3 regions of the Streptomyces sp. NPDC050546 genome follow, and region 3 is predicted to be linked to each of the others. Evidence: riboswitches for the same ligand, from Rfam matches in the RefSeq annotation. Region 3 holds a riboswitch; each other region holds the start of a gene.
The links. A riboswitch is a leader RNA that binds a small molecule or an ion and turns the genes downstream of it on or off. The one in region 3 is predicted to bind thiamine pyrophosphate.
Positions count from the first base shown of each region.

Region 1 (6,769 bases), on a different contig from region 3:
AAGAACATCTGTGTGATCGCGTAGTCCGCGCCCGCACGGCACTTGTCGACGAAGTGGCGGACGTCGGTGTCCCAGTCGCTGGAGCGCGGGTGCATCGCCGGGAAGGCGGCGACGCCCACGCAGAAGTCGCCGGACGCCTTGATCAGCTCGACCAGTTCGGCGGCGTAGGCGAGGCCGCGGGGGTGCGGCACCCAGTCGCCCATCGGGTCGCCGGGCGGGTCGCCGCGCAGGGCGAGCATGTTGCGGATCCCGGCGTCGGCGTACTGGCCGATGATGTTGCGCAGGTCGGCGACCGAGTGGTCGACGGCCGTGAGGTGCGCGATCGGGGTGAGGGTGGTGTCGGAGGCGATCGCCTCGGTCGCCTTGACCGTGCCGGCGCGGGTGGAACCGCCCGCGCCGTAGGTCACGGAGACGAAGTCGGGCGCCACCGCCTCGACCCGGCGCAGGGCGTTCCACAGGTTTCGCTCGCCCTTCGGGGTCTTGGGCGCGTAGAACTCGAACGAGTACGTCGTCTTGCCTGTCGCGAGCATGTCTCGGACGGTGCGTGCGTGGTCCGACCTGATGGATGCGGTGCCGAGGGCCATACCGGCAGGTTAGCCAGGGGCGGTCGGTCACCCAACCGGGCATCGATATTTGCCCGATTTGTGTACTTGCTGTCCACCCCTTGGACATCCGTCCGACCGTCGGACTACTTCTCCCGCAGCCTCTTCGCGAACTCGGTGGCCGCCGCGCCCGGGTCGTCGGCCTCGGTGATCGCCCGTACGACGACAACGCGCCGGGCGCCCGCCTCCAGGATCTGGTCGAGGTTGCCGAGGTCGATGCCGCCGATGGCGAACCAGGGGCGGTCGGTGCCGAGGGCGGCGGTGTGCCGGACGAGGTCCAGGCCGGGGGCGTGGCGGCCGGGCTTGGTGGGGGTGGGCCAGCACGGGCCGGTGCAGAAGTAGTCCACGCCGTCCTGGGCGGCGGCCGCGGCGGCCTCGGAGTCCGCGTGCGTGGAGCGGCCGATCAGGACGTCGTCGCCGAGGATCGCGCGGGCCGCCGGGACCGGGAGATCGCCCTGGCCGAGGTGCAGCACGTCGGAGCCGGCGGCGTGGGCGACGTCCGCGCGGTCGTTGACCGCGAGCAGCTTCCCGTGCCGGGCACAGGCGTCGGCGAAGACGGCCAGGTGCTCCAGTTCCTCGCCGGCCTCCAGGCCCTTGTCCCGCAACTGCACGATGTCGACCCCGCCGGCCAGCACGGCGTCGAGGAACTCCACGAGGTCGCCCTGCCGCTCGCGGGCGTCGGTGCAGAGGTAGACCCGGGCGTCGGCGAGCTGGGCCCGTGCGGTGGTGGCGGCGGTGTCGGGCATGCGTGTCCCCCTGGGTGTCGGTGGCGGTGGCGTACGGGGTGCGGCCAGGGCGCCGAAGCGCCCCTTGGCGGTGCCGGGAGGGCGGCGAGGCCACTCTGCCGGCGACAGCCGGGCGGCGGCCCGCGCCCTGAGCGGGCGCGAGCCGGCCCGGGGCCGTGGCCTCATGGAAGCCGCGGCCCGTGCTCCGGGCCGTCGTTCGGGTCCGGCCCCGCTCGCACGGCACCGGACGGTGTCTCGTCGAGTCGGGTCAGACCGCGAGCGCCTGGGCGCGTCGCTTCACCTCCGTGCCGCGATTCTCACTCAGTGCCTGCGCCGGGGTGCCGGGCAGGCTCGGGTCGGGGGTGAAGAGCCACTCCAGCATCTCCTCGTCCGTGAAACCGTCGTCCCGCAGGAGTGTCAGGGTCCCGGACAGGCCCTTGACGACCTTGTCCCCGTCGATGAAGGCGGCGGGGACGTGCAGCGCGCGGTTCTCACCTCGGCGTACGGCGAGGAGCTGGCCGTCCTTGACCAGCTGCCGCACACGCGTCACCTCGACACCGAACTGTTCGGCGATGTCGGGGAGGGTGAGCCAGGCGGGGACGAGAGCATCGATCTTTGCGTCAATCTCGGTCACGGAAACCAGCCTGCCATCCGCCACTGACAGTCGGAAGTCAGCCCGGCCCACCTGGGCGGACGACAGGCTCCCCCGACAGCCCCCGACAGCTACGCCGTAGCCGCCTTCAGCGGCCTGGCCGGGTCCTCCAGCAGCACCGGATTCATGGCGGCGCCCGACTCGATCAGGCGACGCCCCTGCGCCAGGTCCCGGGGCCGGCCCACCGCCAGCAGGGCGACCAGCCGGTCCCCGCGGAGCCAGCAGACCGTCCAGGCCGGCCCGGCCGGGTCGCCCCGCCACAGGGTCGTGTCGGCGCCGGCGTGGTGCCCGGCGTACTGCACGAACCGCCCGAACTGCTCGGACCAGAAGTACGGCACGGGGTCGTACACCGCCGGGGTCTCCCCCGAGGCCCGGCCGACGATGTTCAGGGCCACCGTGCGCGGCCCCTGGAGGGCGTTGTCCCAGTGGTGCACCAGCAGGCGCTCGCCGTACCGCCCCGAGGGGAAGGATGCGCAGTCGCCGACCGCGTACACGTCCGGCACCGACGTAAGCAGGTGCTGGTCGCACACGATCTCGCCCTGGGCACCTAGCTCCACTGCGGAGCCGGCCAGCCACGCCGTGGCGGGGCGGGCGCCGATGCCGACCACGACCGCGCCCGCCGGCAGCCGCGTGCCGTCGTCGAGCAGCACCGCCCCGGGCTCGACGCGCTCCACGCGCGCGTGCGTGCGCAGCACCGCACCCGCGTCGGCGTACCAGCCGGCCATCGGGGCCGCGACCTCGGCGGGCAGCGCCCCGGCGAGCGGCCGTTCGGCGGCCTCCACGACGGTCACCGCGCAGCCCGCCTCGCGCGCTGCGGTGGCGAACTCCGCGCCGATCCAGCCCGCGCCGACGACCACGATGTCGTGCTTGCGGGCCAGCACGGGCCGCAGCCGCTCGGCGTCGTCCAGGGTGCGCAGCAGATGCACACCCGGCACGCCCTCCGAGCCGGGCAGCCGGACCGGTTCGGCGCCGGTCGCGACGACGAGGGCGTCGTACGGCACGGGCCCGTCCTCGGTGTCCAGCTCGTGATCGCCGGGGCGCAGGCCCAGCACCTCGCAGCCGAGTCGCAGCTCGATGCCGAGGGCCTCGAAGTCGAGGTCGAAGGCGGAGCCCTCGGCCTTGCCGAGCAGGACGGCCTTGGACAACGGGGGCCGGTCGTACGGCTGGTGGGGCTCGGCGCCGATGAGGATCACGGTGCCGGTGAAACCCTGCTCCCGCAGGGCGACCGCGGTCTGCACACCGGCCATGCCCGCACCCGCCACGACCACGCGCCGCGGCGCTGACGGACCTGGTTCCTGCGTCTGCTCGCTCACCTGATCACCATAGACACCTGACGTTTTGTCAGTCAGTGCTCATGCGCAGTGACCTGCTCCACAACGCTCGTCCCACTGCCCTGCTGCGACTCCCACTCCCACGTCTCCTCCAGCCGCACCCGCCCGTCGGGAAGCTCCACGACCGTCGACACACAGTGCCCCGAGGAGGTGGTTCCGTCCTGCTTGAGCTGTACGTACCGGAAGTCCAGCCGGTCACCCTCCCGGGTACCCACGAGGTGGCCGCGTACGACGTCGCCGCCCGTGTACTCGGCCCAGATCTCGCCGTCCCTCTCGTGGTACGTGAACCGGGTGCGGGTCCCCACCTGGCCAGGGGCCTGGTCGGCGACCGGGGCGAGGAGAAGACCGTCGAGGGATCGGGCCATGGACGGAGGCTCCCTTACTGCGACATACGGCATCGGGCTAGGGTGGCCAACGTAGAGCACTCGCGGGAGCCCGGACGCACCGGGCTGAGAGGGAGGCTGGCGGCCTCCGACCGTACGAACCTGATCCGGGTCATGCCGGCGAAGGGAGGGGCTGGACGCCCATGTCGCGTACGCCAACGTCAGACGTCCTCGTCATCGGGGGCGGCATCATCGGCCTGGTCACCGCGTGGCGGGCCGCACAACGCGGGCTCGCCACGGCCGTGGTGGACCCCGAGCCGGGCGGCGGGGCCGCACAGGTGGCGGCCGGCATGCTCGCCGCCGTCACGGAACTGCACTACGGCGAGCAGACCCTGCTCGGCCTGAACCTCGCCTCCGCCCGGCGCTACCCGGACTTCGCGGCCGAGCTCACCGACCTCACGGGCCACGACCTCGGCTACCGCCGCTGCGGCACGCTCGCCGTCGCCCTGGACGCCGACGACCGGGCCCATCTGCGCGAACTGCACGCCCTGCAGCAGCAGTCCGGCCTGGAGTCGCAGTGGCTGTCGGGGCGGGAGTGCCGCCGCCTGGAGCCGATGCTCGCGCCGGGCGTGCGCGGCGGGCTGCGGGTCGACGGCGACCACCAGATCGACCCGCGGCGACTGTCCGGGGCGCTGGTGACGGCGTGCGAGCGGGCGGGTGTGGTCTTCCACCGGGCGTGGGCGGAGCGCCTCACCGTCGTACGGGACCGGGCCGCGGGCGTCGTCACGGCCGACGGGACCGCGCTGGACGCCGGGCAGGTGGTGCTGGCCGGGGGCAGCCTCAGCGGACGGCTCACGGGCGTCCCCGAGGACGTGCTGCCTCCCGTGCGACCGGTGAAGGGGCAGGTCGTACGGCTGACCATGCCGGGGCGGCACGGCCCCTTCCTGAGCCGGACCGTACGCGCGGTCGTGCGCGGCAGCCATGTCTATCTGGTGCCGCGCGAGAGCGGCGAGCTGGTCATCGGGGCGACCAGCGAGGAGACGGGCTGGGACACCACCGTGACCGCGGGCGGCGTGTACGAGCTGCTGCGCGACGCGCACGAGCTGGTCCCGGGCATCACCGAGCTGCCGTTCACGGAGACCCGGGCCGGACTGCGGCCCGGCTCCCCCGACAACGCGCCGCTGCTCGGCCCGACCGGTCTGGAGGGACTGCTGCTGGCCACCGGGCACTACCGCAACGGTGTCCTGCTCACCCCGGTGACCGGCGACGCCCTGGCACACGCCCTGACGGCGGGCGAACTCCCCGAGGAGGCCCGCCCCTTCACCCCGAAGCGCTTCAGTACCGCCACCGCACTCACGGAGCAGCCCGTATGAACATCTCCGTCAACGGCGAGCCCCGGGACGTCCGGCCCGGCACGGCTCTCGACACCGTCGTGAGTTCGCTCACCGCCTCGCCCTCCGGAGTGGCCGCCGCCCTCAACGAGACCGTCGTCCCGCGCGCGCAGTGGCCGGCCACGTCCCTCGCCGAGGGAGACCGTGTGGAAGTCCTCACCGCCGTCCAAGGAGGCTGACCATGGCCGACGATCCGTTTGTCCTCGGTGGTACGTCCTTCACGTCCCGCCTGATCATGGGTACGGGCGGGGCGCCCAGCCTCGACGTGCTGGAGCGTTCGCTGGTCGCCTCGGGGACGGAGCTGACGACGGTCGCGATGCGCCGGGTGAATCCCTCGGTGCACGGCTCGGTGCTCTCCGTCCTGGACCGGCTCGGCATCCGGGTGCTGCCCAACACGGCGGGCTGTTTCACCGCCGGAGAGGCCGTCCTCACGGCCCGTCTGGCACGCGAGGCCCTCGGCACCGACCTGGTCAAGCTGGAGGTCATCGCCGACGAGCGCACGCTGCTGCCGGATCCGATCGAGACGCTGGAGGCGGCCGAGACGCTGGTCGACGACGGGTTCACGGTGCTGCCGTACACCAACGACGACCCGGTGCTGGCGCGGAGGCTGGAGGACGTGGGCTGCGCGGCGATCATGCCGCTGGGGTCGCCGATCGGGTCCGGGCTCGGTATCCGCAACCCGCACAACTTCCAGTTGATCGTCGAGCGGGCGGGGGTGCCGGTGATTCTGGACGCCGGTGCCGGTACGGCGTCGGACGCGGCGCTGGCGATGGAGCTGGGGTGTGCGGGTGTGATGCTCGCCTCGGCGGTGACGCGGGCGCAGGAGCCGGTGCTGATGGCTGCCGCCATGAGGAACGGGGTGGAAGCGGGGCGGTTGGCGTATCGGGCCGGGCGTATTCCTCGGCGGCATTTCGCGGAGGCGTCTTCGCCGGGTGAGGGGATGGCTGTGCTCGATCCGGAGCGGCCTGCTTTTCAGTGAGCCGGGCGTGTGTGCTGGGGGCGGGTGGGTGCGCAGCCCGGCGTAGCGGGGTGCCGCTGCGCCCACCCGTGCCGCCCCTAGCGGCACGCATGCCCGCAGCTGAGGCGGTGCGCATGCCCGCAGCCAGGGGGGATACACGTCACAGGTCGGCTGCAGTCCCGCACCGGGGAACGGACGGGGCGGCGGGGTGTCGGTCGTGGCTCGTACACTCGCCTGCGTGGACACGACCCTTCAGGACCCCTTGGTCGGGCAGGTGCTCGACGGCCGGTATCGCATCGACGCGCGGATCGCCGTCGGCGGGATGGCGACGGTCTACCGGGCTGTGGACACCCGGCTGGACCGCGTTCTCGCGCTCAAGGTGATGCACCCCTCGCTCGCCGTCGACGGCTCGTTCGTCGAGCGGTTCATCCGTGAGGCGAAGTCCGTCGCCCGACTGGCCCATCCGAACGTGGTGCAGGTCTTCGACCAGGGCACCGACGGCTCCTACGTGTATCTCGCCATGGAGTACGTCGCGGGCTGCACCCTGCGGGACGTGCTGCGCGAGCGCGGGGCCCTGCAGCCGCGCGCCGCCCTGGACATCCTGGAGCCGGTACTGGCCGCGCTGGGCGCCGCCCACCGCGCCGGGTTCGTGCACCGGGACATGAAGCCCGAGAACGTCCTCATAGGGGACGACGGCCGGGTGAAGGTCGCCGACTTTGGACTCGTCCGCGCCGTGGACACGGTGACGAACACCACAGGGACCGTGCTCGGCACGGTCGCGTACCTC
Region 1 is NZ_JBITGX010000006.1:427,979-434,747, forward strand. Features, by position in the region: gene metF (methylenetetrahydrofolate reductase [NAD(P)H]) at 1-584, opposite strand, end outside; gene thiE (thiamine phosphate synthase) at 689-1,348, opposite strand; gene ACIBK5_RS17985 (Rv2175c family DNA-binding protein) at 1,596-1,961, opposite strand; gene ACIBK5_RS17990 (NAD(P)/FAD-dependent oxidoreductase) at 2,051-3,292, opposite strand; gene ACIBK5_RS17995 (hypothetical protein) at 3,325-3,675, opposite strand; TPP riboswitch at 3,728-3,839, shown strand; gene thiO (glycine oxidase ThiO) at 3,837-5,006, shown strand; gene thiS (sulfur carrier protein ThiS) at 5,003-5,203, shown strand; gene ACIBK5_RS18010 (thiazole synthase) at 5,206-6,003, shown strand; gene pknB (Stk1 family PASTA domain-containing Ser/Thr kinase) at 6,221-6,769, shown strand, end outside.
Region 1: another riboswitch for thiamine pyrophosphate. It lies ahead of thiO (glycine oxidase ThiO); the one in region 3 lies ahead of thiC (phosphomethylpyrimidine synthase ThiC).

Region 2 (6,769 bases), on a different contig from region 3:
TCGAGCCGTTCGACGAGGGGCAGCGCTCGCACGTGACGATCGAGATCGACTTCGAGAGCCACGGCGTCGGCAAGATCCTGGTTCCGCTCGTCATGCGCCCCCAGGTCCGCAAGGAACTCCCGCGCAACGAGCAACTCCTCAAGGACCGGCTGGAGCACGCGGGCGCGTAGAACGCCTCTCTCCGGGTGTCGCGGGCGGGGCACGGGCCCTCGCGCGCCAACTCGTGCTCAGGCGGCGCGCTCGGCGGCTGCGGGCATGAAGTACGGGGCCATGATCATTCGCCCCAAAGCAGCTCCCGCCCAAAGCCGTTCCGCCGACCTCACGTCATCGCTGACCGCAATCGCCGTCTCGGAACGATTCTCAGTCGGGCCGGCGGAACCGTTGGGACATCGACATCGCTGAGCATCAGCAGTGGTCGGTGTGCTCCAGGATTGCGGTGGCGAGTGGGGCATGCACCTCGTGAGGGAGGGCGTGACCCATGCCAGGTATTTCCACGATGCGTGCGCCGTGGATCGCCTGGGCGAGGTGGTGGGCGTGCGGTGGCGGGGCGACCGGTTCGGCCGGGGCGGAGATCACGAGGGTGGGCACGCTGGTCTGTGCCAGCTGCTCAGTGCGGTCCATTCCGGAGGCGTCGGCACGGGCGTGCGCGGTGCTCGTGCTGTAGTGCCCAGTGTGTTCGATGACCTTGCGTTCCAGGGTGCGGGCGTACTCGGCGTCGAAGGGAATCTGATCGCCGCCCAAGACCCGCCAGTGCTCAACCCGCCGCTCCAGTTCGGCTTCCAGGCCCCGGTCCTGCACGGGGCGGGCCCACATCTCCAGCAATCGGGGTGCGATGCCGGGAAGTTCCTCGGGCGGGATCCGTGTTCCGTCCGGGCCCACGTACGGGGCAGTGCTGAGTGCGCTGGTGCCGATCAGGGTGGCACTGAGAAGGCGATCGGGGTGGTCGGCGACAAGGAGCTGGGCGAGCATCCCGCCCAGTGACATGCCCACTACATGGGAGCGTTCGACGCCGAGAGCGTCCAGTACGGTGACGGCGTCTTCCGCGAGTTGGGTGAGGGGGTAGGGCTGCTGGTCGAACGGCCAGGTGGAGCGGCCGGTGTCGCGATGGTCGTAGCGGATCACATGATGACGAGAGGCGAGCATGTCCACCAGTTCGTCCGGCCAGCCCAGGCCGGACGCTTGCGCACCCATGATCAACAAGAGTGAAGGCGCATCGGCGGTGCCACGATCTTCCGCCCATAGGCGTATGCCGGGCGCTGCGTCGACAAAGCGTTCCATGGTGCTCCCCTGACCTCAGAACTCCAGTGATACGAGACGTATCGTATCGCTTGTCGCCGTCCGTCCCCAGCCGGCGATCACAGGTGACCGTCCCCACCCGGCTCTCGCCTGATCTCCCCGAGTTGATCTGCGACACTGGGAGGGTTATGCCTGCACCCGGAGAACTCACTTTCGTCGCCCCCCGCGGAGCCAAGAAGCCGCCGCGGCATCTCGCTGATCTCACTCCTGCCGAGCGCAAGGAGGCTGTCGCTGCTGTCGGGGAGAAGCCGTTTCGTGCCAAGCAGCTCTCGCAGCACTACTTCGCGCGGTACGCGCACGAGCCGGAGCAGTGGACCGACATTCCGGCCGGTGCCCGGGGGAAGCTGCGGGAGGCGTTGCTGCCCGAGCTGATGAGCGTCGTGCGGCATCTGTCGACCGACCAGGGCACCACGCGCAAGACGCTCTGGCGGCTGTTCGACGGGACGCTCGTCGAGTCCGTGCTGATGCGGTACCCGGACCGGGTGACCATGTGCATCAGCTCGCAGGCGGGGTGCGGGATGAACTGCCCGTTCTGCGCGACCGGGCAGGCGGGTCTTGACCGGAATCTGTCCACCGCCGAGATCGTGCACCAGATCGTCGACGGTATGCGGGCGCTCAGGGACGGGGAGGTCCCCGGTGGGCCCGCCCGGCTCAGCAACATCGTGTTCATGGGCATGGGCGAGCCGCTCGCCAACTACAACCGGGTCATCGGGTCCATCCGGCGGCTGACCGACCCCGAGCCCGACGGGGTGGGGCTCTCGCAGCGCGGGATCACCGTCTCGACGGTCGGTCTCGTGCCGGCGATCCACCGCTTCGCCGACGAGGGCTTCAAGTGCCGGCTGGCCATCTCGCTGCACGCGCCCGACGACGAGCTGCGCGACACCCTCGTCCCGGTGAACACGCGGTGGAAGGTCCGGGAGGTGCTGGACGCCGGGTTCGAGTACAGCGCCAAGTCCGGGCGGCGGCTGTCCATCGAGTACGCGCTGATCCGGGACATCAACGACCAGGCCTGGCGGGGCGACCGGCTCGGGCGGCTGCTCAAGGGCAAGCCCGTGCATGTCAATCTCATCCCGCTGAACCCGACGCCGGGGTCGAAGTGGACCGCCTCGCGGCCCGAGGACGAGAAGGCGTTCGTGGAGGCCATCGCCGCCCATGGTGTGCCGGTGACGGTCCGGGACACCCGTGGGCAGGAGATCGACGGGGCGTGTGGTCAGCTCGCGGCCACCGAACGGTAGTCTGACCGTCGTACATACACCTTCATATTCCGACAGGGGAGCGCCACAGCGCTGAGAGTGCGGCACACGGCCGCAGACCCTCCGAACCTGGCCCAGGTCATTCTGGGTAGGGAGATCGGTCATCACTCGAGCTGTTGCGCCCTGCCCGGGACCACGGAAGTCCCGGGCAGGGCCGCGTCTTCTCCTGGTCATCCAGGAGGAATCCAGTGAGTAGCAAGAAGAAGCGGTTGACGGCTGTGGTCGTCGGGCTCGGTATGGCCGGCGCGCTTGCCGCGTGCGGGTCGTCCGGCGGCGGTCAGGGGTCCGGTGACTCCAATAAGACCGTGACGCTCGTCAGCCATGACTCGTGGGCCGCGTCCAAGGGCGTCATCGCCGCCTTCGAGAAGCAGTCCGGCTACAAGGTCAATGTCCTGGAGGACGGCGACGCCGGGCAGGCCGTGAACAAGGCGATCCTCACCAAGGACAACCCGCAGGGCGACGTCTTCTTCGGCGTCGACAACACGCTGCTCTCGCGGGCGCTCGACAACGGGCTGTTCCAGTCGTACGAGGCGAAGGGCTCGGAGCGGATCAAGGCCGAGTACCGGGCCGACCAGGGCGAGCACCGGGTCACGCCCGTCGACACCGGCGACATCTGCGTCAACTACGACAAGAAGTACTTCGCCGATCACAAGCTGGAACCGCCGCGGAGCTTCGACGATCTCGTCAAGCCGCAGTACAAGAACCTGCTCGTGACCGAGAACGCCTCCGCCTCCTCGCCCGGACTCGGGTTCCTGCTCGGCACCGCCGCGAAGTACGGGGACGACGGCTGGGAGGGCTACTGGAAGAAGCTCAAGGCCAACGGCGTGAAGGTCGTCGACGGCTGGGAGCAGGCCTACAACCAGGAGTTCTCCGGATCGTCCGGCGGGAAGAAGGCCAAGGGCGACCGGCCGCTCGTCGTGTCGTACGCGTCCTCGCCGCCCGCCGAGGTTCTCTACGCCGACCCCAAGCCCGACACGGCACCGACCGGGGTCGCCGAGGGCACCTGCTTCCGGCAGGTCGAGTACGCCGGGCTGCTGAGCAACGCCAAGAACACCAAGGGCGGCAAGGCGCTCCTCGACTTCCTGGTCTCCGAGCGGTTCCAGGAGGACATGCCGCTCAACATGTTCGTGTACCCGGTGCGCGAGGGCGCCCAGGTGCCGCCGGAGTTCGTGAAGTTCGGGCCGCAGGCGAAGGATCCCGAGACCCTGGGCCCGGCGAAGATCGCCGAGAACCGTGATCAGTGGGTCAAGTCGTGGACCTCACTCGTACTCAAGTAGCCGGCCGGAGGCGGGGCGCGGTGGCGCGGTTCGGGCTCATCGCCCTGCCCGTCGCGTTCTTCGCCGCGTTCTTCGCCTACCCCGTCGCCGCGATCGTCGCGCGTGGGCTGAAGGTCGACGGGGCCTGGCGGTTCGGGCGCATCGGTGAGGTGCTGGCGCAGTCCGACGTCCGGCACGTCCTGTGGTTCACCACCTGGCAGGCGCTCGTCTCCACCGCGCTCACCCTGCTGATCGCACTCCCCGGCGCGTACGTCTTCGCGCGCTTCGACTTCCGGGGCAAGCAGGTGCTGCGGGCGGCCGTGACCGTCCCGTTCGTGCTGCCCACGGTCGTCGTGGGTACGGCGTTCCTGGCGCTGGTCGGGCGGGGCGGGCTGCTCGACGAGCTGTGGGGCGTACGGCTGGACACCACCGTGTGGGCGATCCTGCTCGCGCACGTCTTCTTCAACTACGCGGTCGTCGTACGGACCGTGGGCGGGCTCTGGGCACAGCTGGATCCGCGGCAGGAGGAGGCCGCGCGGATGCTCGGGGCGTCGCCCTGGAAGGCCTGGCGGCAGGTCACGTTGCCGGCGCTCGGGCCCGCGGTGGCCGCCGCCGCGCTCATGGTCTTCCTGTTCACCTTCACCTCCTTCGGTGTCGTCCAGATCCTCGGCGGGCCCACCTTCTCGACCCTGGAGGTGGAGATCTACCGGCAGACGTCGGAGATCTTCGACCTGTCCACGGCGGCCGTGCTGACGCTGATCCAGTTCGTCGCCGTGGGCGCGATCCTCGCCCTGCACGCCTGGACCGTACGGCGGCGGGAGACCGCGCTGCGGCTGGTGGACGCGTCGGTGACCGCGCGCCGGCCGCGCGGCGCCGGGCAGTGGGCGCTGCTCGGCGGGGTGCTCGTGACCGTCGTCGTGCTGCTTCTGCTGCCGCTCGCCGTGCTGGTGCAGCGGTCGCTGGACGCGCCCGGGTTCGGCTACTACCGGGCGCTGACCAGGGCCGACGGCGGGGTGTTCCTGGTGCCGCCCATCGAGGCGATCGGCAACTCGCTGGAGTACGCCCTCGCCGCCACCGTGATCGCCGTGGTGATCGGCGGTCTCGCCGCCGTCGCGCTCACCCGCAGGGACGCCGGGCGGTTCGTGCGGGGCTTCGACGCGTTGCTGATGCTGCCGCTCGGGGTGTCCGCGGTGACCGTCGGCTTCGGGTTCCTGATCGCCCTCGACGAGCCGCCACTGGATCTGAGGTCCTCGTGGATCCTGGTGCCGCTCGCGCAGGCGCTGGTCGGGGTGCCGTTCGTCGTGCGGACCATGCTTCCCGTGCTGCGGGCGGTGGACGCGCGGCTGCGGGAGGCGGCCTCGGTGCTCGGGGCCTCGCCCTGGCGGGTGTGGCGGGAGGTGGATCTGCCGATGGTGCGGCGGGCGCTGCTGATCGCGGCCGGGTTCGCCTTCGCGGTGTCGCTCGGGGAGTTCGGGGCGACGGTGTTCATCGCGCGGCCCGACAATCCGACGCTGCCGGTGGCCGTGGCGCGGCTGCTGGGTCGGCCCGGGGACCTCAACTACGGCCAGGCGATGGCCCTTTCGACGATTCTGATGGTGGTGTGCGCTGTGGCCCTGCTGGTGCTGGAGAGGCTCAGGACCGCCGACCGGACAGGAGAGTTCTGATGCTGCTGGCGCTGGAGGGCGCGACGGTCCGCTTGGGTGGACGGGCCGTGCTGGACGCCGTCGATCTGGAGGTCGCCGAGCACGAGATCGTGTGTGTGCTCGGGCCCAGCGGCAGCGGCAAGTCGACCCTGCTGCGTGCCGTGGCCGGGCTGCAGCCGCTCGACTCGGGGCGGGTGGCGCTGGACGGGCGCGACCAGGCGGGCGTGCCCGCGCACCGGCGCGGGGTCGGGCTGATGTTCCAGGACCATCAGCTGTTCCCGCAGCGGGACGTGGGCGGCAACGTCGCCTTCGGGCTGCGGATGCACGGGGCGTCGAAACGGCAACAGGCCGAGCGAGTAAAGGAGTTGCTGGATCTCGTTGGGCTGCCGGGCGCGGGCCGCCGGGCCGTCGCCGCGCTGTCCGGTGGGGAGCAGCAGCGGGTGGCGCTGGCCCGGGCCCTGGCGCCGAGCCCCAGGCTGCTGATGCTGGACGAGCCGCTGGGCCAGCTCGACCGGTCGCTGAGGGAACGGCTGGTCGTGGAACTGCGTGAGCTGTTCGGCCGGTTGGGTACGACCGTGCTGGCCGTGACGCACGACCAGGGGGAGGCCTTCGCGCTGGCCGACCGGGTCGTGGTGATGCGGGACGGGCGGATCGCCCAGTCCGGTACGCCGCTCGAGGTGTGGCAGCGGCCGGCCGACGCGTTCGTGGCCCGCTTCCTCGGCTTCGAGAACGTCGTCGAGGCGACGGTGGGTGCGGAGGCCGCGGACACGCCGTGGGGCAAGGTGCCGGTGCCGGAGGGCGCCCCGCAGGGCACTCGGACCCTCCTGGTGCGACCCGCCGGCGTACGCCTGGTGCCCGTCGGCGAGGGCCTGCGCTGCACGGTGACCGCCCGCACCTTCAAGGGCACCCATGTCTCCGTCCACCTCCAGCCTCAGGACGCCCCGCGTCTGGAGGCGGCGTGCGCGCTGCGGGCGGCGCCGGAGGTCGGGGACGAGGCCGGAGTGGAGTTCGACGCGGCGGAAATCGCCGTGCTCGACTGATCGTCGCCCGCCTATGGTGCGGGCATGACACTCCTCGCGCACGAGCGCTACTGCGGCGAAATCGCCCACCAGGTCAGCCTGTTGAGGTCGGTGGTGACGTCCGGTACCGACTTGTCCGCCACTGTGCCGACCTGCCCGGACTGGTCGCTGGAGGAGCTGGTCCGGCATACGGGCGGCGCCCTGCGCTGGGTGGAGCTCATGGTGCGGACCCGGGCCCGGGAGGAGGTGCCCGAGGAGCAGGTGCCGGGTGGCGAGGGGCCTGAGTCCCGGGGTGACGCCGC
Region 2 is NZ_JBITGX010000011.1:119,150-125,918, reverse strand. Features, by position in the region: gene ACIBK5_RS26805 (SRPBCC family protein) at 1-170, shown strand, start outside; gene ACIBK5_RS26800 (alpha/beta fold hydrolase) at 406-1,278, opposite strand; gene rlmN (23S rRNA (adenine(2503)-C(2))-methyltransferase RlmN) at 1,425-2,531, shown strand; TPP riboswitch at 2,556-2,662, shown strand; gene ACIBK5_RS26790 (thiamine ABC transporter substrate binding subunit) at 2,786-3,826, shown strand; gene ACIBK5_RS26785 (ABC transporter permease) at 3,802-5,469, shown strand; gene ACIBK5_RS26780 (ABC transporter ATP-binding protein) at 5,469-6,488, shown strand; gene ACIBK5_RS26775 (maleylpyruvate isomerase family mycothiol-dependent enzyme) at 6,513-6,769, shown strand, end outside.
Region 2: another riboswitch for thiamine pyrophosphate. It lies ahead of ACIBK5_RS26790 (thiamine ABC transporter substrate binding subunit); the one in region 3 lies ahead of thiC (phosphomethylpyrimidine synthase ThiC).

Region 3 (6,769 bases):
ACCTCGACTACGGCCGCTCCATCGAAGAGGTCAACGACACCGTCCGCGAGACGATCACCCGCAACGACGCGGACGAGGTCTGGGACCTGTTCCGCAAGTTCACCAAGCGGTTCTCCTTCCGCGACGAGGGCGGCGCGGACGCCGTGCGTTCCCTGCTCGATACGTACGGGGGCACCCGCATCGTTCACGGGCACAGCCCGATTCCGTATCTGCTGGGCGAGGTCGGCTCCGAAGAGGACGAGGACAGCGGCGACCCGGTGATCGAGGGACCGCACGTCTACGCCGACGGACTCGCCATCGCGATGGACGGCGGCGTGACCATGGCCGGAAAGCTGCTGGTCCAGCAACTGCCCCTGGCTACGTGAACGTTCACCGGGCAGGCGTTTCCCGTCACAGGACCGGACGGGTGAAGGGCCAATTTCGGTAAACCCCCTGTCACCGCCCACCTCCACGGCTCTACCATCGGCTTATCCGTAGCAGGCTCCCCTCCGTTTCTGCCCGACGGCTCGTCAGCATGCCGAGCCCCAAGCCCTACGGAGCATCGGGGGATGCACATGAACAGCGTTCCGCAGCACCTGCTGAGCGAGGACCGCCAGGAATACGAGCGGATCCTCGATGAGGTGCTGCGCTCCGCACCACACCGTCCGGAACTGACCGCTGTCGGACAGCGGCTGAACTCGGAACAACTGCGCACCATGGCGCTGAACGCCACGGCGCTCATCACGGCAGCAGCGTCGACCGAATACCAGCATTACGTCAAGGTCCGTGAGGAACTGCGCCAGCCGGCGTCGTCCAGCACGCCGGCCGTGCGCGAGTCCGGCTCTTCCGAGCCGGGCACGGGCCCTGCGGGGCTGGCCGCCGCCATGGGCGAGGTCGCCGAGACCGCCGGCGCGGGCGCCGTCGCCATCGTCGCCGTCCTCGCACCCGTCCTGGCCGGAACCGCCGCCGCGATCTTCCTGCTCGTCGGCTACATCCTGCAGATGCTCGACCCCGAGCAGGCGTTCGCCCGGACCATGCTCACCACGGGCTGGGTGTTCGGCGCCGTGACCGCGGTCGCGATCCTCGTCGCCGCGGTGGGACTGCTGCTCACCGCCCTGCGCAACAAGCCGACGGCCGAAGGCGGTCCGTACGACGAACTGCACGAGGAGGTGGCCCTGGCCAGGGAGGCCTGGCACGAGGCCCTGCTGGAGCGGGGCATCCTGCCTTTCCTGCGCGAGGCACTCGTCAGCCCGGACACGGCCGCCGCGCTGCACCACACCTCCTCGTCCACGCCGATCAGCCGCATCCCGCACCTCGGCTACGACCGCCCGGGTTTCACCAGCCCGGACGAAGGCCACCGCGGCTCGCGGCCGAGCTACAGCAGCCCGGACTACACCAGCCCGGACTACGGAGGACCGGAACACCAGCCGGAGTAGCCGGGACCCACAGGCCAAGAGACCAGAGGCCGGCCAAGGGCCAGGGGCCAAGGGCCAAGGGCCAGGGACCATGTGTCCCCAGCCCTCGGCCCTCCCGGCGTGTACGCAGCCCGCCTCGCGGCCTGTGTGCGGCCGGATCAGTCCGCGATCGGCAGGTACACCCGGTTCCCGCTCGCCGCGAACTCCTTCGACTTCTGGGCCATGCCCTCCTCGATCTCGGTCCTTGTACCGCCGTGTTCACGACGGATGTCCTGCGAGATCTTCATGCTGCAGAACTTGGGACCGCACATCGAGCAGAAGTGAGCCGTCTTGGCGGGCTCTGCCGGCAGGGTCTCGTCATGGAACTCCCTTGCTGTGTCCGGGTCGAGGGCCAGGTTGAACTGGTCCTCCCACCGGAACTCGAAGCGAGCGTCGGACAACGCGTCGTCCCATTCCTGGGCACCCGGGTGTCCCTTGGCGACGTCGGCCGCATGGGCTGCGATCTTGTAGGTGATGACGCCGGTCTTGACGTCGTCACGGTTCGGCAGTCCCAAGTGCTCCTTGGGCGTGACGTAGCACAGCATCGCCGTGCCCCACCAAGCGATCATCGCGGCGCCGATGCCGGAGGTGATGTGGTCGTACGCCGGCGCGACGTCCGTGGTCAGCGGGCCGAGCGTATAGAACGGAGCTTCATCGCAGATCTCCTGCTGAAGGTCGATGTTCTCCTTGATCTTGTGCATCGGGACATGGCCCGGGCCTTCGATCATGGTCTGTACGTTGAAACGCTTGGCGATCCGGTTGAGTTCCCCGAGCGTCCTCAACTCCGCGAACTGTGCCTCGTCGTTGGCGTCCGCGATGGAGCCGGGCCGCAGGCCGTCGCCGAGCGAGTAGGTGACGTCGTACGCGGCGAGGATCTCGCAGAGTTCCTCGAAGTGCTCGTACAGGAACGACTCCTGGTGGTGCGCGAGGCACCAGGCGGCCATGATCGAGCCGCCGCGGGAGACGATGCCGGTCTTGCGGTTGGCCGTCAGCGGCACATAGGCCAGGCGCACGCCCGCGTGGACCGTCATGTAGTCCACGCCCTGCTCGGCCTGTTCGATGACCGTGTCCTTGTAGACCTCCCAGGTCAGATCCTCGGCCCTGCCGTCGACCTTCTCCAGGGCCTGGTAGAGCGGCACGGTGCCGATGGGGACGGGGGAGTTGCGCAGCACCCACTCACGCGTGGTGTGGATGTTGCGGCCGGTGGAGAGGTCCATGACCGTGTCGGCGCCCCAGCGGGTCGCCCAGGTCATCTTCTCGACCTCCTCCTCGATGGAGGACGTCACCGCCGAGTTGCCGATGTTGGCGTTGACCTTCACCAGGAACCTCTTGCCGATGATCATCGGCTCGATCTCCGGGTGGTTGACGTTGGCCGGCAGCACGGCCCGGCCCGCGGCGATCTCGTCGCGGACCACCTCGGGCGAGACGTTCTCCCGGATGGCCACGTACTCCATCTCGGGCGTGATCTCGCCGCGGCGGGCGTACGCGAGCTGCGTGACCGCCTTCCCGTCCCGGCTGCGTCGCGGCTGGCGCGGGCGGCCGGGGAAGACGGCGTCGAGGTTGCGGAGGCCGCCGCGGGGCGAGGTGTGCTTGATGCCGTCGTCCTCGGGACGGACGGGGCGGCCCGCGTACTCCTCGGTGTCGCCGCGGGAGATGATCCAGTTCTCGCGCAGCGGCGGCAGGCCCCTGCGGACGTCGGTGTCGATGAGTGGATCGGTGTACGGGCCCGAGGTGTCGTACAGCGTGACGTCCTGCCCGTTGGTGAGATGCACCTGACGGACCGGCACGCGCAGGTCGGGGCGGGTGCCCTCGACGTACGCCTTGTGCCAGCCGATGGACTTCCCGGCCTCCTCGGACTGTGCGTCCTGAACGGAGGCAGGCGTGCGTGCGTCCTTGTCGGTCATGAGACCTACTCCCTACGCCGGCATTACCCGGTAACAGGTTCGGCGGTCGACGCAGCGGTTTCCGTCTGCCGACGTTCCGTGTGAAACATCACTCGACTTCGGTGATGTTTCATGTGAAACATCGCTGGGACGGAGGTCAGCGCCCTCTCAGCCCGGTGCTCCGAGCTCCCGCGTGTACAAAAGGTGCCTCCACGCTAGCGGCAATTCTGGCGCGGTGAACAGAGGGCCCCCCTCGTTCTTGCGATGATCGGTCGGTGACCACGACGCAGCGTCCCCCTTACCCACCGCCCGAGCCGCCTCGCGGATCCGGCGCCGGAAACGGCAACGGCCGGGGAGACGGCCACGATTTTGTCTCCGGGTCCGGGTATGGGCCCGAGGCGGGTTTCGGGCCCGGGGCGGGTTTCGGGCCCGGGTCCGGGGCAGGTGCAGGCGGTGAGCGTGGTTCCGGCTCTGCCGGGGGATACGGGCCGGGCAACGGCCAGGGTGGTGGCTCAGCCGGTGGGCACGGAGACGGTCCGGGCGACGGGCACGGTCCGGGTTCAGGGGGCGGGCACGGGCACGGTTCCGGGACCGGCGGAGGCGACGGCCACGGACATGGCCCCGGTTCCGCGCCAGGTGGCGGACACGGGCACTCGCACAGCCACGGTCCGGCCACACCTGTCTCCATGCATCTGCGCAAGATCATCGCGGCGATCCTGATCCCGTTCGGCGCGGCCGTGCTGATCGGTCTCGTCGTGCTGTGGCCGGGCGGCGCCCCGTCCCACGAGCGCACCGGCGTCGGCTTCGACCGGCAGACCGAACAAGCCTCGGTCACCAAGGTCGTGGAGATCAGCTGCAAGGAGGCCGGCGCCTCGGGGGTCCCGCCGACGGGCGACACCTCCACCGCCGAGGGCTCCTCCGCGGCGCAGCAGGAGAAGGGCACCTGCAAGCGGGCGACGATCCGGGTCGACAGCGGCAAGGACAAGGGCCGCACCTTCACCGAGATCATCCAGCCGGACCAGTCCCGCCAGCTGCACGAGGGCCAGAAGGTCGTGGTCGCCTACGAGCCCTCAGCGCCGAAGGACCTGCAGTACTCGGTCACCGACGTCAACCGCCGTCTGCCCTTGGCCCTGCTGGCCGGCATCTTCGCGGTCGCCGTCGTGGTCGTCGGGCGGCTGCGGGGGGTCATGGCCCTCATCGCGCTGGCCATGAGCTTCCTGGTGCTGAACTTCTTCATCCTGCCCGCGATTCTGCAGGGCTCGAACCCGTTGGTCGTGGCGGTGGTGGGCTCGAGCGCCATCATGCTCATCGCCCTGTACCTTTGTCATGGTTTGTCCGCACGGACCTCCGTGGCGGTGCTCGGCACCCTCGTCTCCCTGTTGCTGATCGGCATCCTCGGCTCGGTGTTCATCGACTGGGCCGCACTCACTGGCAACACGGACGACAACACCGGTCTGATCCACGGCCTCTACCCGACGATCGACATGAGCGGTCTGCTGCTCGCCGGCATCATCATCGGCTCGCTCGGTGTACTCGACGACGTGACGGTCACGCAGACCTCGGCGGTCTGGGAGCTGCACGAGGCAAATCCGTCGATGGGCTGGCGCGGGCTGTACCGCGCGGGCATCCGGATCGGCCGCGACCACATCGCCTCCGTCGTCAACACGCTCGTCCTCGCCTACGCGGGTGCCGCCCTGCCGCTGCTGCTGCTGTTCTCCATCGCGCAGAGCGGTGTGGGGACGGTCGCCAACAGCGAGCTGGTCGCCGAGGAGATCGTGCGCACGCTGGTCGGTTCGATCGGCCTGGTCGCCTCGGTGCCGGTCACCACCGTTCTGGCCGCGCTCGTGGTCTCGGCCGACCGCACCGGGGAGGAGCGCGCCGTGGAAGCCGCGGCGGCCCCGGCACGCGGGGGGAGGGGCCGGCGGCGTAAGCGCTGACGTCTCTGAGCCAGACGTCCCAGCGCCCCTCCGCCGAAGCGTTCGCACCGCTCGGCGGCATCCGGTGAAGCGTTACTCCACCATGCCGCCGGAGGGGTGTCTCACCCGGCGCCCTGTTCCGCCAGGATGCGGTCCAGCGCCTCGTCGAGGTGGGCGTCGAAGTCGGCGAGCGAACCTTCCTGGCCCAGCGGCACCAGCTTGTCGGTGCGGTCGAGGAAGGCGACGAGCGGTGCCGTGGAAGACCGGAACAGCGCCTGGTCGCTGCCCACCTGAAGCCGGATCAGCACCTCGCCCAGCGTGTCCGGTTCGACGGGAGCGACCCGCACATCGCCCTCGCCGCACGGTCGGCCGACGCCGTCGATCAGCAGCTCCCGGCCGAAAGCCCACGTCACCGGTGCGTCACCGGGCAGGTGGAACGTCAGCCGGACGGCATAGGGATCACTGGTCTCATAGCGCAGCTCCACCGGAATGCGGAAGGAGAGCTCCTCGGACACGAGAAAGCTCATCATGACCTCTGCTTGTACGGACTCGCGCATCGATAACCCCGTCATTCGCCGTGACTGGCCGGGAACGAACCTCTGACACTTGGTGGAATCTTGCTGAACGTACACAGCAGATCACAAGGAGTGAGTTTTCACATACTGATAGAGAGCGCCAGCGACCCGAGTCGCCGCCCGATCTCACTCTGCAACTGCCGGGCCGCGGGCAGCAGCCGGTCCTCCTGGTGGGCGGGCATCGAGATGGCCATCGTCGCGGCCGTGGTACCGAGGGTGAGTGGAATCGCCGCGCAGACCGCGCCCAGGGCGTACTCCTGACGCTCGGTCACCGGTTCCATCCGCCGCATCCGCTCCAGACGCCGGAGCAAGCTGTGGTTGTCCCGCACCGTGTACGGCGTGAGGGGCTGCACCGGGTAGCGGTCGAGGTGGTCGCGGCGGGCCTCCCCGTCCAGCTGGGACAGCAGGCACTGCCCGATGGCGTGCGCGTGCCCGGTCTCCCGGAAGTCGGCCCACTCCTCGACCGCCGGGATACCCGAGGTCTCGGAAACGCACATGACTTCGATCTCGCCCTCGCGGTAGGCCGCGTAGTAGACGGGGACGCCGAGCAGGTCTCGCCACTGGGCGAGCGTGTCGACCACCGTGCTGCGACGTTTCTGCCGCGCCCCGCTGCTGCTCAGCCGCTCGGCGGCCTCACCCAGGAAGAACAGGCCCTTGTCCCGGCGCAGATAGCCCTCGTGCACGAGGGTGCGCAGCAGGTGGTACGTCGTGGGCAGCGCCAGCCCGGTCTCCCGGGCCAGTTGCTTGGCGGGGGCGCCGTAGTCGTGTCCGGCGACGGTCTCCAGCAGGCGCATGGCGCGCTGCACGGATCCGATGAGGGTCGCCGGAGGCGGGGGTTCGGCGGGAGGTGGTGGTGTGGAGGGTGCCGCCGAGCGCGGCTGCGCGGGGACGCTGCGCAGGTGGGCCGGTGCGGTGTCAGCCGGGGCCAAGGGTCACTCCCGAAGCGCGAGGGGCCCGACCCG
Region 3 is NZ_JBITGX010000009.1:313,135-319,903, reverse strand. Features, by position in the region: gene ACIBK5_RS23985 (metallophosphoesterase family protein) at 1-365, shown strand, start outside; gene ACIBK5_RS23980 (hypothetical protein) at 549-1,415, shown strand; gene thiC (phosphomethylpyrimidine synthase ThiC) at 1,553-3,337, opposite strand; TPP riboswitch at 3,330-3,519, opposite strand; gene ACIBK5_RS23970 (YibE/F family protein) at 3,592-5,253, shown strand; gene ACIBK5_RS23965 (SsgA family sporulation/cell division regulator) at 5,355-5,789, opposite strand; gene ACIBK5_RS23960 (IclR family transcriptional regulator) at 5,888-6,736, opposite strand.